Regions from separate parts of the Bacillus sp. F9_6S_D1_P_5 genome, predicted to be linked through region 2. Evidence: predicted binding sites of a transcription regulator. Region 2 holds the regulator's gene; each other region holds the start of a gene.

Region 1 (4,134 bases), on a different contig from region 2:
AAACGTTTATTAAAGGATTACATGTGATGCGAAAGTGAATAGGAAGCGAGACAACCAAAAACCTTAGAAGCAATTCTAAGGTTTTTTTGTGCATATGATTCGAAAAGAATGGTAGGCTTTTTCTCATGAAATGATATCATTTTACAGGTTTGAAAAATGTATATATCGCTAAGAAAAAGCAAACGAAACTGAATACGATGGGATCTTGATAGGGACTAGGTTCAGAGCCCTTCTGGATTTCTGTAAGGAAGTCGTGGGTTTTCATGTTTATTGCTCCTTTAACTAATAATTTTTATAGGATGTGAGGGTTACGGTGGATAGGAATTGTTTTTTGAAATTTCATATAATAATTATTGCATAGCAATCCTATTCCTAAAACTATAAAATTTTCATAATATGTAAAATTGCATATTATTCTTTTTGAAATTTTTGTTATATTATCTTTATATTTAAATTAAAGGATTTTATTGAGATAAATGAGAATAACTGGAGGGATACTGTGAGTAAAACAGTGTTAGAAGCGTATAGTGCGGAAAGAAAAATAGAGAATATAACATATAAAAATCTATTTGTAATGATAGCAATGATTATAGGGATTTCACTCCTAGGAGGATTATTCCTTGGTTTAGCCTTTGAGATTTATGGAGAAGAAGCATTAAGTACTAAATTAGAAGGATATTATTTGCTCTTATTCGATGCATCTGTTGTTGCGATCGTTTTATTAGCTTATAAACCGGTTTTTCATTTTATTAAATCTATTTGGGATTTATCCGTTTTGAAGAGTGGGCAGACATATTTATATCTATTAATTGGTTTTATTGTCATTGCAGTATCACAATATTTAATGTTACATGTGTTTAGTTTTGAAAGTGCAGCAGAACAAAAGGAACAATTAGGGAGTTTAGGGCTTCAAAATAGCATACAAAGTATTATATATGTGTTAAGTGTTGCTATCATTACACCGGTTAAAGAAGAAATTTTATTTCGAGGTATTTTATATCGATTTTTAGAAAAGAGATATAATTTTTTAGTTAGTATCATTATTTCTTCCTTCATTTTTGGAATTCTTCATGAAGGTCTTCTAATTACGGCAACGATTATGGGAATGGTATTTGCAATGTTATACAAAAAGACGCAATCTATTATACCTAGTATTATGTTACACATTGTATGGAACTTACTTGTGAGTATAAGTATGATTGTATCTCTATAAAAATAAATACATACAAAATAAAAGATGAATGGCTCAGCTATTCATCTTTTATTTTGTATGCACGTGAAAAAATTAATTCATGTATACAATCAAAAAATAGCTAAATACTAACAGTGAACGAATAAAGAAAGGTAGGAGTATTCTATGCAAAATTTAACAGAGCTTGAAGTAGAAAATTTACGTCATTTAATTGGTGGACACGCAACAATTATTAACAAGTTGGAGCAGTATGCACAGACGTGTACGGATCCACAACTGAAACAAATGCTACAAAAAGATGCGCAAGATGCGCGAAATACGAAACAGCAATTAATGACTTTCCTAGGATAGGAGGAAGCGGAACATGAATGAAAAAGATATGGTAAATGATTATTTAGCAGGATTAAATGCAAGTTTAACAAGTTATGCAAATTATATTGCTCAGTCTGATAATGAACAGTTACATCAAACGTTAATTCAAATTCGTAATCAAGATGAGATGCGTCAACGTAATATGTATGAGTACGCAAAGCAAAAGAGTTATTACAAACCGGCAGCACCTGCTAACCCAATGATTGTACAGCAATTAAAAGGCCAATTAAGTGCAGAATAATGGGATGAAAAAACGGGCGAATGAAGTCGCTCGTTTTTTTCTTTTGTGTATGTCAATAAATATATAATAAATATTTTTCCAGTTGTAACAAATATGACGAAAATGGAATATAACAATTCACAAAAAGGACAAAAACTTTGTTCAATATTTCACAAAGTATCCATGGTTTCTATCGTGGGAACCTCTATAATTAGGAGTGTAAAGAACAAAAGAAATAGATTATATGATCAATTAGGAGAGATTGCCATGAAACGAAATACAAGAAAAATTGCAATTATCGGTACTGGATTAGTTGGATCAAGTTGTGCATATTCCATTGTAAATCAAGGCATTTGCGAAGAACTATTATTAATTGATATAAATCATGAACGTGCAGTTGGGGAAGCAATGGATTTATCACACTGCATTAACTTTACAAATACAAGAACAAAAGTATATGCAGGAAGCTATGAAGACTGTAAAGATATGGACATCGTTATTATTACAGCAGGACCAGCACCAAAGCCTGGGCAAAGTCGCTTAGATACTTTAGGAGCGAGTGCGAAAATTATGGAAAGTGTTGTTGGCGGTGTAATGGAAAGTGGATTTGACGGTATTTTCTTACTTGCATCGAACCCAGTTGATATTATTACATATGAAGTGTGGAAATTATCTGGATTACCTAGGAATCGTGTAATCGGTACTGGTACATCACTAGATTCTTCTCGCTTACGAACAATTTTATCTGAAATGTTACATGTAGATCCTCGTAGTATCCATGGGTATTCATTAGGAGAACATGGTGATTCTCAAATGGTTGCTTGGTCTCACGTAACTGTTGGTGGAAAGCCAATTCTACAAATTTTAGAAGAGAAAAAAGACAAATTTGGTGAAATAGATTTAGATGAAATTGTTGAGAAGACTGCAAAAGCTGGATGGGAAATTTATAAGCGTAAAGGAACTACTTATTACGGAATTGGAAACTCTCTAGCATATATTGCGAGTTCAATCTTTAACGATGATCACCGTGTCATTGCTGTATCAGCTATTTTAGATGGTGAGTACGGTGAATATGATATTTGCACAGGAGTACCAGCTATTATTACTAGAGATGGTATAAGAGAAATTGTAGAACTAAATTTAACAGAGGATGAAGAATCTCGATTCGCAAAATCAAACGATATTTTACGTGATTATATGAAAACAATTGGTTACTAACTTATAGGAGAAGGTGAAACAAATGAAGGAATATATAATGTCTCGTGTATTTAAAGCATCAGCTGGAATCGCACAAGGTATTTTCGTATCCCTTGGAATTGGTTTACTAATCGAAAATATAGGAAGAATTGTTGATATTCCGTTGCTTATTACAATCGGAGTTGTTGCAAAATCACTTATGGCACCAGCCATTGGTGCCGGAATTGCTTTTATGCTCGGTGCAAATGGACTTGTAATCTTCTCGGCTATGGTAGCTGGAGCGATTGGTGCCGGATCCATTTCAATTACTGAAGCAGGTCTAATTATTAAAACAGGTGAGCCAATCGGTGCATTATTAACAGCGACTTTAGCTGTATATATTGGTAAACGTTTAAGTGGAAAAACTGCGTTAGATATGATGCTCGTTCCATTTGCGGCAATATTAGGTTCTGGTTTAGTAGGTATTTGGTTATCTCATAATATTACTCCTGTTTTAAATACAGTTGGAGCGTTTATTAAAGATAGCTCAGCTGGTAGCCCGTTCATCGCATCTATCGTCATTGCAGTCGTTTGGGGACTATTACTTATCTCTCCAGCTTCATCAGCTGCGTTAGCGATCGCACTTAGCTTAGACGGTGTTGCAGGTGGTGCTGCTCTTGCCGGATGCGTCGCTCAGTTTATCGGATTCTCTGTTATCTCAGCGAAAGAAAACAATTTAGGTGGCATATTAGCTCAAGCACTTTGTACTCCGAAAGTACAGTTGCCAAATATCACTAAAAATCCAATGATTCTCGTTCCAACTGTCGTCGCCAGTGCTATAGTCGGTCCAGTATCCGCATTAATTTTCCAACTGGAAGCAGGAAAGGAAATTGCAGGTCTTGGATTAAGTTCTCTTATCGCACCAATTAATTTAATTTCCAGCCAAGGATGGGAAGTTCTCCCGGCGATGGTAATTACTTATATCGTCATTCCAGTAGCTGTTGCTTATATACTTTACATTGTTCTTAAAAAAGCAGGTCGTATTCATTCTGGTGATATGACTGTACCGCAATCTTAAATTGAAAATCTCCTTTTATATAGAGAAAAGCAGACTGGAAGCCACAGTCTGCTTTTTACATTTTGTGATTTTGTTTTACTGGAACACGTACTGTTT
Region 2 (4,134 bases):
CTAGCCTTTTCATAATCTGCATATATTTCTGGTAAGCAAAGTTGATCTTCTAACGTAGCAATTTCTTCTTCAAATTGTACAATATTTTGTTCTAGTTCCTCGATTTTTCGAGTACGTTGACGCTCCAACTTTTTGCGCTCTTTTTCTTCAAGATAATTTAATTTTTCTGGAGCTACAGTTTTTTGAACAGGTGCTTGATTCTCTTGCTGTTCTTGTTGTTCAAATTCAGCACGTTCAATCATCTCATTTTTCTTTTCAACGTAGTAATCGTAGTCACCTAAATATTCCTGCGCACCTTCTGTTGATAACTCAACAACAGTTGTCGTTACACGATTAATAAAGTAGCGGTCATGTGAGACGAATAGAAGGGTACCCGGATAATCAATTAAAGCATTCTCCAAGATTTCTTTACTATTTAAATCAAGATGGTTCGTAGGCTCATCGAGAATTAATAAATTCGATTTTTGCATCATAAGTTTTGCAAGAGCTAACCGAGCCTTTTGTCCACCACTAAGAGAAGATACTGGTTTTAGTACATCGTCTCCTGTGAATAAGAAGTTACCTAGTATTGTGCGAATTTCTTTTTCGGGCTGCAATGGATATTCATCCCATAATTCATTTAAAACTCGCTTAGAAGATGTTAAGTTAGCTTGTTCCTGATCATAATAACCAACAGATACATTGGATCCGAAAGAAACATCACCATGTAATAGTGGTAACTTATTCACAATGGATTTCAACAATGTGGATTTCCCAATTCCATTTGGACCAACTAAAGCAACACTATCCCCACGAGTTAAGCGCATTGTTACATGTTCAATAATTGGATCCTCATCATAGCCGATAGTTGCATCCTTTACTTGTAAAACATCATTTCCACTTTGTTTTTCAATATCGAAATGGAAGGAAGCCGACTTAGAGTCACCTAATGGTCTTGTTAATAGTTCCATACGGTCTAATTGTTTACGACGGCTTTGCGCACGTTTTGTTGTAGATGCACGAGCTATATTCTTTTGAACGAAGTCCTCAAGTTTAGCGATTTCATCTTGTTGTTTTTCATAACGTTTCATTTCTTGCTCGTATAGTGCTGATTTTAAATCTAAATATTTACTGTAGTTACCAACAAATCGTCTACTTTCTTTATTCGAAATTTCATATACTTGTGTAACGAGTTTATCTAAGAAATAACGGTCATGGGAAACAATAAGTATTGCGCCAGGATAGCCTTGTAAATATTGTTCAAGCCATGTTAATGTTTCGATATCTAAATGGTTTGTAGGCTCGTCCAAAATAAGTAAGTCTGGTTTCGTTAATAATAATTTACCGAGAGCTAATCGTGTTTTTTGCCCACCGCTTAATGTAGAAATCGTCGTCTGGTGCGTTTCGACTGGGAAGCCAAGACCGCTTAAAATCGAACGGATATCTGCTTCGTACTGATAGCCACCTTGATCTTTATAATCTAATTGCAATTGGTCATAATCAGTTAATAACCTTTCATATATAGCCTCGTTTGAAAAGTTTTCTTCTTTTCCCATCTCTTGCTCTAGCCTTCGAAGTTTTGTCTCCATTTGCTGCAAGTGTGTAAAGACGGTTAACATTTCATCCCAAATTGTTAAAGACGTTTCTAAACCGGTATTTTGAGCTAAGTATCCGATTGAGACATCTTTCGGTTTTATAATTTCGCCACCATCATGAGATAGCTCACCAGCTATTATTTTTAATAACGTAGATTTTCCGGCTCCATTTCGTCCGACTAATGCGATGCGATCTTTCGTTTGAACTTCCAATTTTATGTTTGCAAGAATCGTTTCTGCACCGTATAATTTCGAAAGCGCGTTTACTTGTAATAAAATCAATGTTTTCACCTCAAATAATTTCTTAACTTTGCCATGTTTATATTTCTCAATCATACTAAAAATAGTGTATAGTTTAAAATACAGAGAGAATACTTCTTCTTTCTATTATACAAGGAATTTAATAAGTGCTAAACTTCTGTATTTGATTAAAGCATATGAATAAAGATAGGAAGAGAGGAGAGGTTATATGGAGCAGCAGAAAATTCCACAAGCCACTGCTAAGAGATTGCCTCTATACTATCGATTTATCCAAAACTTATCTCTGTCTGGTAAGCAACGTGTTTCATCAGCCGAATTAAGTGAAGCGGTAAAGGTTGATTCCGCAACTATTCGAAGAGATTTCTCATACTTTGGGGCGTTAGGGAAAAAAGGATATGGATATAACGTAAATTATTTATTATCATTTTTCCGTGAAACACTCGACCAAGATGATATAACACGTGTAGCGCTTATTGGAGTAGGTAATTTAGGGACCGCTTTCTTACATTATAATTTCACGAAAAACAATAATACAAAAATTGAAATGGCGTTTGACGTTAGTGAAGAGAAAGTTGGAACAGAAATCGGGGGCATTCCTGTATATCATTTAGATGAATTAGAAGAAAGATTATCAAATGATATACAAGTGGCAATATTAACAGTACCGGCTACAGTAGCACAATCTGTAGCAGATAGATTAGCTGAAACGAGTGTGCATGGTATTTTAAATTTCACACCAGCACGCTTAAATGTGTCAGACGATATAAGAATTCATCATATTGATTTAGCAGTAGAGTTACAAACACTTGTTTACTTTTTAAAGAATTATCCACAATAAAACGCAGAGGAAGCGACCTCTGCGTTTTATTATTGTTTTTTCTTTGTGAATTTAACTAATATAAGGCGAAGTGCCAAATTAAAATCAATTGTTGCCATAACTGCAAATAGTATTGTCCACATATTCCAGATTGTATCTGTTACGTTCGTAATGGCGAAGCGGGTAAAGATACATCCTAGTAGGAAGTACAATGCAGCCATGAACAATGGTGAGTTTCTCATAAAAATCCTCCGATAAAGCCTTGCATTTTTTCAGCTTCTTTAATCATTTCTTGAATTTGTTCATTGCTCATTAAAACTTGAGCAACTGCAACTAATGTATTCATTGCAACATGAGCTGCGATAGGGACGATAATACGCTTCGTTTTTACATATAAAAAGGCGAATACGAGTCCCATAGAAGTGTATACCAATAAGTGAGTGAAATCAAAATGAATTGCTGCGAATACGAGAGAACTAATAATAGCAGCAATAAAGAAGTTAAACTTCTTATAAAGTGTACCAAATAAAATTTTTCTAAATACGATTTCTTCCAAAATAGGTCCTATTATAGATATAACAATAAGGAACCAAGGTGTCGTTCTTGCGATATCCATAAGTCTTGCTGTATTTTCAGATCCAGGTTTAATTCCTAATAAACGCATTTCTATCATACCGGCAATACTTTGCGAGAAAAATGCTAAGAAGAACCCGATAAAAATCCAACCAATCGTAGCTGGAACAGTAGAACGCTTTGTATCTAAATGTCTGTCACGAATATCTGTTCTAAGTAACCAAAGTACGATACATAATGCAATAAAGAAGCTAATGATTGCCCAGTGACCAGTTATGAGTTGAAATTTCTCTTCCCTAGTAAATCCCCTGTTATCATAAAGTCCAGTTTTCAGGAGAAGTGGTAATCCAGCAATTGATGATAACTGCATTAAAATGTATGTAACGATAACCCACCAATATTGTTTTTTCAAATGGTTTAACCATCCTTTCTAACTCTAGTGTATGAGATAAGGTAGGATAACATGTAAATATGCTACCTACGATATAAACCTTACTTAAATTATGTTTTTTTTGTAAATCCTTATTTGAAATTATAATAGAAGACAGGAGAAAGTTGTGTGTGTAGCGAAAACAACTTAGGGTGTCCTTTCATATTGTAACATACGAGTAGTGGAAACAACGATTCATATGGTAAAGGTAGAAGAAGAGAGACTCTATATAGAAAAGTGTATAACTGAATTTGCGAAAAAATTATGATTTTTTTACTTGCAAAAGAAATTGAGATTATTTATTATTATAAGTGTGTTAGCACTCGGGTGACCTGAGTGCTAATAAATAAAATTTACATAACAAAATGAGGAGGTTATTGTTCATGCTAAAGCCATTAGGTGATCGCGTTGTAATTGAGCTTGTTCAAGCGGAAGAAAAAACAGCAAGTGGTATTGTATTACCAGACACAGCAAAAGAA
Region 3 (4,134 bases), on a different contig from region 2:
AAGGAAAGTTAAAAAGCGTACAAAATTTTGTACGCTTTTTATTAATGAGATGAAAAATATGTAAGAAAAGATGGAACAAACTGTTAAGGTGAATTGTCTATTATAGGTAATAACTATTTCGTTTGAAAGAAAGGGTGGAGAAAATGAAAAAGAATACATTATTAAAATTAGGGGTATGTGTTAGTTTGCTAGGAACAACTCAATTTGTTAGTGCTGTTTCTTCTGTGAAAGCGGAACAAAAGCTAGAGCAAAAAATAATAAAAAATGAGACAGGAACTATTTCAATTTCTCAGTTAAACAAGCATGTATGGGTTCATACGGAGTTAGGTTATTTTAACGGAGAAGCAGTTCCTTCGAACGGGCTAGTTCTTATTACTTCTAAAGGGTTAGTGCTTGTTGATTCTTCTTGGGATGATAAGTTAACGAAGGAATTAATAGAGATGGTAGAAAAGAAATTTAAGAAACGGGTAACGGATGTCATTATTACACATGCGCACGCTGATCGAATTGGCGGAATAAAAACATTGAAAGAAAGAGGCATTAAAGCGCATAGTACAGTGTTGACTGCAGAACTAGCAAAGAAAAATGGATATGAGGAACCGCTTGGAGATTTACAAACCGTTACAAATTTGAAGTTTGGAAATATGAAAGTAGAAACGTTTTATCCAGGGAAAGGACATACAGAAGATAATATTGTCGTATGGTTACCGCAATACAACATTTTAGCTGGAGGCTGTTTAGTGAAATCTGCGTCCGCGAAAGATTTAGGAAACGTTGCTGATGCTTACGTAAATGAATGGTCTACATCGATTGAGAATGTGCTGAAGCGATATGGAACTATCAATTCAGTAGTTCCTGGTCATGGAGAAGTTGGGGATAGAGGTTTACTTTTACATACATTGGATTTGTTGAAATAAGAAACAGTGGGAATAAAAAAGCGAGGAGAAACAATTTTCTCCTCGCTTTCTTCTAACTATATTTAAATGCGAAGCCTGCATACGTTATTGAGATTTTAATTCCAAGTATACAAATACCAGTACCGTCATAATCGCTATAACAACGTAAGTAGCATCAAGCATTATAAGTGTTTTTAAAGTTTCAGTCATCCTCATTCACCCCTGATATGAAAATATAACATAATCTCTTGTTAATTAAATCAGAGATTATAAAGATAACAATGTACATGAAATTTATTAAGTAGTTTCTATATAAATATATCATATAAATAATGTAAACAATGTTAAGATAATGTAAATGTATTGTAAATGAAGGACTTTCCCATAGAATTTTTAATCAAAAAAATTGCTAGTTGCTAATAGTTCTTTAAATCTATTAACTAGCTATTTGAAAGTACCAACAAAGATGTACATTTTTCAGTAATGTTTTTAGAGTCAATAAAAATATTATGTCAACAATATGAACTGTCACAAATTTATCTATATTATTGTGATTGATATCACATCCTTTCATCTCACCAGATATTATGCTTAGTTTGTAAGGAATGATTGGGAGAGGGTGGGATGATAATGTTTTGTTATCAATGTGAACAAACGCCAACAGGCGGATGTAAAGTAATCGGTGTTTGCGGTAAAAATGAAACAATTGCAAGTTTACAAGATACGATTGTGTTTGGATTAAAAGGAATTGCGGCTTATCGTACGCATGCTGCTCAGCTAGGGTATACTGATGATTTTGTAGATGCTACAACGCAAGAAGCACTGTATATGACATTAACCAATTCTAACTTTAATGAACAAGAACATATTGATATGGCTATGAAAGTAGGGAAATCGGCTTTACGAGTAATGGAGTTATTAGATGAGGCGCATACGAATCACTTTGGTGTTCCAGAGCCTGTTCAAATTACACAAAACCATGTAGAAGGTAAAGCAATTGTAGTTACTGGTCATAATTTATTTGCGTTAGAAGAATTATTAAAACAAACAGAAGGAAAAGAAATTAATATTTATACGCACTCTGAAATGTTGCCAGCACACGGGTATCCGCAGCTGAAAAAATATAAACATTTAAAAGGAAACATCGGTAAGGCATGGTACGATCAACGACGTCTGTTCGAAAAATTTACAGGTGCCATATTAGCGACAACGAATTGTGTTATGCCAATTAAAGGATCATATTCTGATCGATTCTTTTCATATGATATTGCAGGTTTAGAAGGTGTACAAAAAATTGAAAATGATGATTTCACGCCGTTGATTCAAAAAGCGCTAGAACTTCCAGAAGTACATATGGAGTCGGATGAACAGTTAGTAACAGGGTTTCATCATAATACAGTATTATCATTGGCCCCAGAAATTATTGAGGCAGTAAAAGAAGGGAAGATTAAGCGTTTCTTTGTCATCGCAGGTTGTGATGCACCAGGAAAAGGCGGGGAATATTATCGTGAATTAGCAACGTCACTTCCGCCAGAAACGGTTATTTTAACGACTTCTTGCGGAAAATTCCGCTTTAATGATGTAGAGTACGGTGTTGTACCTGGTACAGAGATTCCGCGTTACATTGATTTAGGGCAATGTAATAATTCAATTTCTACAGTGAAAATAGCAGCCGCTTTAGCAGGTGCTTTTCAATGCGAAGTGAACGAACTGCCAGTTAGTATTGTCCTTTCATGGTTTGAACAAAAAGCGGTTGCGATTTTACTTGGACTATTTAGTCTCGGCATTCAAGATATTCGCATCGGTCCAAAGGCGCCTGAATTTATTTCACCTGGCGTGCTTGATGTATTACAAGAAACATTCGGTTTGAAACTGATTACAAATGCAGCGGAAGATATGGAAATGATGTTATCGTAACAAAAGGGTGATTTGTCTTATTAAGAAGAAGAACTGGCCTATAGCGCCTCGAAACAAAAATGTAGAATTTTTGTTTCGGGGCATTTTTTCTTAGTGGGATAGGTAATAGTTGATTTTAGAAAAATATAAAAATCGAGTTGACATTTACAACTACTCAGTCATACAATGTACTTGTAATAGGTAATACTGAGTAGTGCTGTTTCTCAAAATATTTTCAGCAAACGATAGGTAATAGCGGTTTTTAGAAAAATTTTGAAAATCAGTTGACATTCACAACTACTTAGTCATACAATGTAGTTGTAATAAGTAATACTGAATAGTGTAGTTTTACTCAAAAGCTATTCAGTAAAAATTCGCCTTAGTACTCTGTGATACTGAATATAAGTCAGACAGAATAGGGGGTAAAGGAGGATCAGGATATGGAAAATTTAACTGAAATGTTGAAAGGTTCACTGGAAGGGTGTGTACTGGAAATCATCAGCCGCCGTGAAACGTACGGCTATGAGATTACCCGCCACCTGAATGATCTTGGGTTTACCGAAGTCGTAGAAGGGACGGTTTATACTATCCTCGTACGATTAGAAAAGAAAAAGCTTGTGAATATTGAAAAGAAACCATCAGATATGGGGCCGCCTCGTAAGTTTTATTCATTAAATGAAGCAGGCCGTCAGGAACTTGAATTGTTTTGGAAAAAATGGGATTTTGTATCTTCAAAAATTAACGTCTTGAAGTCAAACTAGCCTCATAATATAAAATGTTCCGGCTCATATTTGGAGAGTTTCTTGTTCTGCTTTATAAAAAAGGAGGAAAATAATATGTTGGAAATATTCAAAAAATTAATTGGTGATAAAAAAGAGTACAGAATGATGATGGCACGTGTTGCAGCACTACCCGAGGACTATCAATTTGTGTTTAAGAAAATTCAAAACTACATGTGGAATTTTTCGACCGGAAACGGTATGGATATGCTGCACATACAGTATGAATTAATCGATTTGTTTGAAGCTGGTGCAGCAGAAGGCAGACAAGTGCTTGACATTACTGGGGAAGACGTAGCATCTTTTGCTGACGAACTAGTGGCAAACGCTAAAACGTATGTCTCCAAGTATCGTGAAGATTTGAATGAAAGTATTATGAAGAAGTTGAGAAAAAAATAAATACAATTAGGAATACCAACTGATTAGCTGGTTACAAATGTGAATTGCTACCATCGCTATTCAGTTATATTTTTAAATCACTACTAAGTATTACAGATTATCAGTGATACTAAATAGAGGGTATAGGTAATCTATTTTGATAAAGGGGGAAAAAGTATGAGTAA
Region 4 (4,134 bases), on a different contig from region 2:
TAACGGAGCTATTTCGATGAATGGCGAAAAAGTAACAGATGTGGGTACGGATGTTACTGTAGAGAATTCATTTGATGGACGATTTATTATTATTCGTAAAGGGAAGAAGAATTACAGCTTAGTGAAGTTAGGAGAATAGTTTGTGTGAAAGGATGGGGGTAGAAAGAATACTTCCATCCTTTCATATACACAATTTAGACATAAAATAATCAGTAAATTTAGATAATTAAAAGGGTTATATTCTTCATCCGCCGAATAAATAAGTTAGAGGAAATTACGGACAAAAATAGCCCGAACCATGCAGGGCATGATTCGGGCTTATATTCAGATTAGTAAGCTAAGCTGAATAGACCTTTAATGTGTGATAAGTAACGAACGTTACTTGCTTCTTTCATTAATGATGCTGGTAAGCCTTTAAGTGGAGTATTGCTTGCTCCGATTGTAGCAACAGCATCTTTACGTCCTAGACTAGCAAGTGTTCCAGAGTTTACAGGTGCGAACTCTTCGAATGCTTTGCCTTCTAGTGCTGCGTATAAGTTGTATCCAATTAACTCACCCATTTGCCAAGCGATTTGTGCAGTTGGTGGGTATGGACGTCCGTCTGGAGCGAAGACAACAGCGCTGTCTCCAGCAACGAATACGTCTTTGTGAGAAGTAGATTGTAGGTATGCATCAACTGTTGCACGACCACGGTTTACTTCAAGACCTGATTCACCGATTAATGGGTTACCTTGTACGCCGCCTGTCCACACGAATGTGTTAGCAACAAGTTTTTGACCGTCTTTTAAGTCAATTTCATTGCCAGCAACGTTTGTTACAGGAAGACCTGTTAAGAATGTAACGCCGCGTGCTTCTAGGCTAGTAGTTGCACGTTCGATTAAGTGGTCTGGTAATACAGGAAGGATTTTTGGACCTGCTTCAACAAGAAGAAGTTTAACTTCTTTTGGATTTACGCCGTGGCTTTTTGCAAGTTTAGGCATAATGTCAGCAAGCTCACCAACTAGCTCTACGCCAGTTAATCCGCCACCACCGATTACGATTGTAGCATCAGCTTCGTTTTTCGTTTTCGCATATTCACGAATACGGTCTTCAACGTGTTTGTAGATTTTGTTCGCATCAGCAGCAGATTTTAATACCATGCTGTTTTCTTCTAGTCCTGGAATACCGAAGTAAGCAGTTTTACTTCCTAAAGCAACTACAAGTGCATCGTAAGATAAAGTAGTGCCGCCAGCTAGTTTGATTTCTTTGCTATCAACTGAGAATGACTCAACTGTTGCAATTTTAAGATCGATATCTTTACCTTTGAAAAGCTTTGTAAGTGGCATTGCAATTGCTTGCTCAGACACGTTACCAGCTGCAAGGCGGTGTAATTCAGTGATGATTTGGTGTGTTGGGTATTGGTTAATCACTGTAACTTGTGCTTCTGATTTGCTGTAATATTTACGTACGTTTAAAGCGGCAAGAAGACCGCCATAACCAGCGCCTAAGATGACAATTTGTTTTGACATAGTATGATATCCCCCGTCTTTACTAATTGTTGTTATAAGTTAAATTATTTATTGTTACGTTCTGCACTAATTTGAAGGTATGCGTTCACAAAGCGGAACATTTTTTGTGCTTGTGGGTCTTTTAGTAACTTTAATAGACCGAACAGGCCGATAACTTCGTTGCTTTCGTCAGCACGATCTTTCGCTTCGATAGCAGTTGCAGCCATGCTTTTCACTGTATCTTTTACAGGTTCTACAAGCTCTGTGATTGCACCAACAGTGTCGCTTTTTAATACTTCATCAGTAGCAACAGTTTGAGCGAAGTCATAAGACTTAGTTAAAATGTTAACAAGCTCAGTTAATTTTGGAAGCTGTTCTACTAGTGTTGTTAATGATTCTTGTACCTCAGGTTTTAACAACTGATCAAGTACATCAAGTTGTCCTTGGCTAGCAGAAATTTGTACAGTTTCTTGTTCTGGCTTTGTTTGAGTCATAGTTTCTGGCATCTCCAATTCTCCTTTACGATAGCAATACTCTTATTTTTGATAGGTAAGATAGTAAACGTTTGCGAAACTTTATACAAAGTTTCACAAAGCACAATAAAATGCCTTTAAATTTATGCCAGCAAGTAAGCTGAAATCATAAATCCAAAACCATAATGTCCTACCTATTATTTATGAACTGTCCGATACATGGCTTGTCCGCATAATGGAAAGTTCCTTTATCGGAAAGTGTATATAATATATATCCTATATTATATACTATATGCACCTATGTTAACATAAAAATGATTCCTAATTATTTGATATTAAGCGTATAACGTAGTACTGACAAGGCATGAAAGCGCATAAATTATTTTGTTAAAGCTAGAAATGTACGTATATATAAATAAAAAAAGGAAAAAATGGACAAATTTATGTTCATTTTTTCCTTTTTTTATTGTTCACCTTCTGTAATTAGCATCGATGTATTACCGCTTTTTTCAAGATGGCATTCGCCCCAAGTGCAAAGAGAATCAAGAATGGATTCTAAAGACCAACCGTAGTCTGTAAGGGAATATTCTACTTTCGGTGGTACTTGGTTGTATATCTTTCTTTGAATAACTCCATCATCTTCTAACTCGCGTAATTGCTGTGTTAACATCTTTTGTGTAATACCAGGCATAAGACGTTTTAATTCACTCGTTCTCTTTGTACCTTTCGTTAAGTGGCAAAGAATAACGACTTTCCATTTTCCGCCGATAACCTCTAACGTGGCTTCAACGGGAATATTATATTTCTTCATATAAAAATCTCCTTTGATGAATGTAGATTTCAGTTCTCCAGCAAAAGAAGCTAAATCATTTAAATGTTACTAAAAAGTGCCTATAGCACTTTAAAGTACGTACTTTTTATCATGTTGAATATGTTCCATAATAGCATACGTAAGAGGGAAATGAGTAGTACGGTACTAAAAAGTACCTATGTTACTTTTTGGTACCTATCGTACTTTTAAGTGCGTTCTTCAAAAAAAGAGTGAAGCCATTCATAATAGCATATATGAGCAGTAAAGTTATTTTTGTAGAAGAAAAAAGGCCTTTTTTCATACTATTATGATTGGATTTCTCGCATTAAGGAGGAGTTCAATTGAATTCATATACAGTATCTTCTTCGGCAGTACAGACGAATCGGAGAAGTATGTTTGCTTTATTAGCACTAGCCATTAGTGCGTTTGGAATTGGTACAACCGAATTTATTAGTGTCGGTTTATTACCATCTATTTCAGAGGATTTACATGTTTCTGTTACAACAGCGGGTTTAACCGTTTCTTTATATGCATTAGGAGTAGCATTTGGTGCCCCAGTATTAACGTCATTAACAGCTAGTATGTCGCGAAAGACGTTATTAATGTGGATTATGATTATTTTCATTATTGGTAATGGAATTGCGGCAGTGGCAACAAGTTTCACTGTGTTGCTTATCGCAAGGGTTGTATCTGCGTTTGCACACGGCGTTTTTATGTCGATAGGATCCACAATTGCGGCTGCGCTTGTACCAGAGAATAAACGTGCGAGTGCGATTGCATTTATGTTTACTGGTTTAACTGTTGCGACCATTACAGGTGTACCAATTGGAACATTTATTGGGCAACAATTTGGCTGGAGAGCATCGTTTATGGTCATTGTGGCAATTGGAATCGTTGCCTTAATCGCCAACAGTATGCTAATTCCTTCTAACTTAAAAAAAGGTACGTCTGTATCATTTCGCGATCAATGTAAGCTGATTACGAATGGAAGACTATTACTTGTATTTATCATTACTGCATTAGGGTACGGGGGGACATTCGTAACATTTACGTACTTATCTCCGTTATTACAAGAAGTAACAGGATTTAAAGCAAGTACCGTTACAATTATTTTGTTAGTGTACGGAATCGCAATTGCAATAGGGAATATGATTGGCGGAAAATTATCAAATCATAATCCGATTCAAGCGCTATTTTACATGTTCTTTATTCAAGCAATTGTATTATTTGTTTTAACATTTACAGCACCGTTTAAAGTCGCTGGACTCATCACAATTATTTTCATGGGACTATTCGCGTTTATGAATGTTCCAGGACTACAAGTGTATGTCGTTATATTGGCTGAGAGATTTGTACCTAGCGC

What was found. Region 2 encodes Rex, which represses fermentation and respiration genes when NADH is low (regulators of the CRP and FNR family bind a similar motif). Its sites were predicted from a motif close to TTGTGAAATATTTCACAA; they were not measured.
Region 1: the regulator Rex is predicted to act here: its motif matches at 1,943-1,960, upstream of ACUXEY_RS20825 (L-lactate dehydrogenase).
Region 3: the regulator Rex is predicted to act here: its motif matches at 1,445-1,462, upstream of hcp (hydroxylamine reductase).
Region 4: the regulator Rex is predicted to act here: its motif matches at 2,053-2,070, upstream of ACUXEY_RS08060 (DUF1641 domain-containing protein).

The regions. Positions count from the first base shown of each region.
Region 1 covers NZ_JBTREW010000019.1:15,926-20,059, forward strand. Annotated here, with positions in the region: gene ACUXEY_RS20805 (TetR/AcrR family transcriptional regulator) at 1-38, shown strand, start outside; gene ACUXEY_RS20810 (CPBP family intramembrane glutamic endopeptidase) at 500-1,213, shown strand; gene ACUXEY_RS20815 (hypothetical protein) at 1,358-1,543, shown strand; gene ACUXEY_RS20820 (spore coat protein) at 1,557-1,805, shown strand; gene ACUXEY_RS20825 (L-lactate dehydrogenase) at 2,052-3,002, shown strand; gene ACUXEY_RS20830 (PTS transporter subunit IIC) at 3,025-4,038, shown strand; gene ACUXEY_RS20835 (phosphatase PAP2 family protein) at 4,094-4,134, opposite strand, start outside.
Region 2 covers NZ_JBTREW010000041.1:3,388-7,521, forward strand. Annotated here, with positions in the region: gene ACUXEY_RS27505 (ABC-F family ATP-binding cassette domain-containing protein) at 1-1,856, opposite strand, end outside; gene ACUXEY_RS27510 (redox-sensing transcriptional repressor Rex) at 2,044-2,673, shown strand; gene ACUXEY_RS27515 (YdiK family protein) at 2,703-2,894, opposite strand; gene ACUXEY_RS27520 (CPBP family intramembrane glutamic endopeptidase) at 2,891-3,637, opposite strand; gene groES (co-chaperone GroES) at 4,039-4,134, shown strand, end outside.
Region 3 covers NZ_JBTREW010000001.1:283,838-287,971, forward strand. Annotated here, with positions in the region: gene bla2 (BcII family subclass B1 metallo-beta-lactamase) at 144-917, shown strand; gene hcp (hydroxylamine reductase) at 1,527-2,813, shown strand; gene ACUXEY_RS01365 (PadR family transcriptional regulator) at 3,233-3,553, shown strand; gene ACUXEY_RS01370 (DUF1048 domain-containing protein) at 3,629-3,970, shown strand; gene ACUXEY_RS01375 (ABC transporter ATP-binding protein) at 4,127-4,134, shown strand, end outside.
Region 4 covers NZ_JBTREW010000005.1:48,339-52,472, reverse strand. Annotated here, with positions in the region: gene tyrS (tyrosine--tRNA ligase) at 1-139, shown strand, start outside; gene ACUXEY_RS08065 (NAD(P)/FAD-dependent oxidoreductase) at 330-1,508, opposite strand; gene ACUXEY_RS08060 (DUF1641 domain-containing protein) at 1,553-1,993, opposite strand; gene ACUXEY_RS08055 (winged helix-turn-helix transcriptional regulator) at 2,424-2,771, opposite strand; gene ACUXEY_RS08050 (MFS transporter) at 3,164-4,134, shown strand, end outside.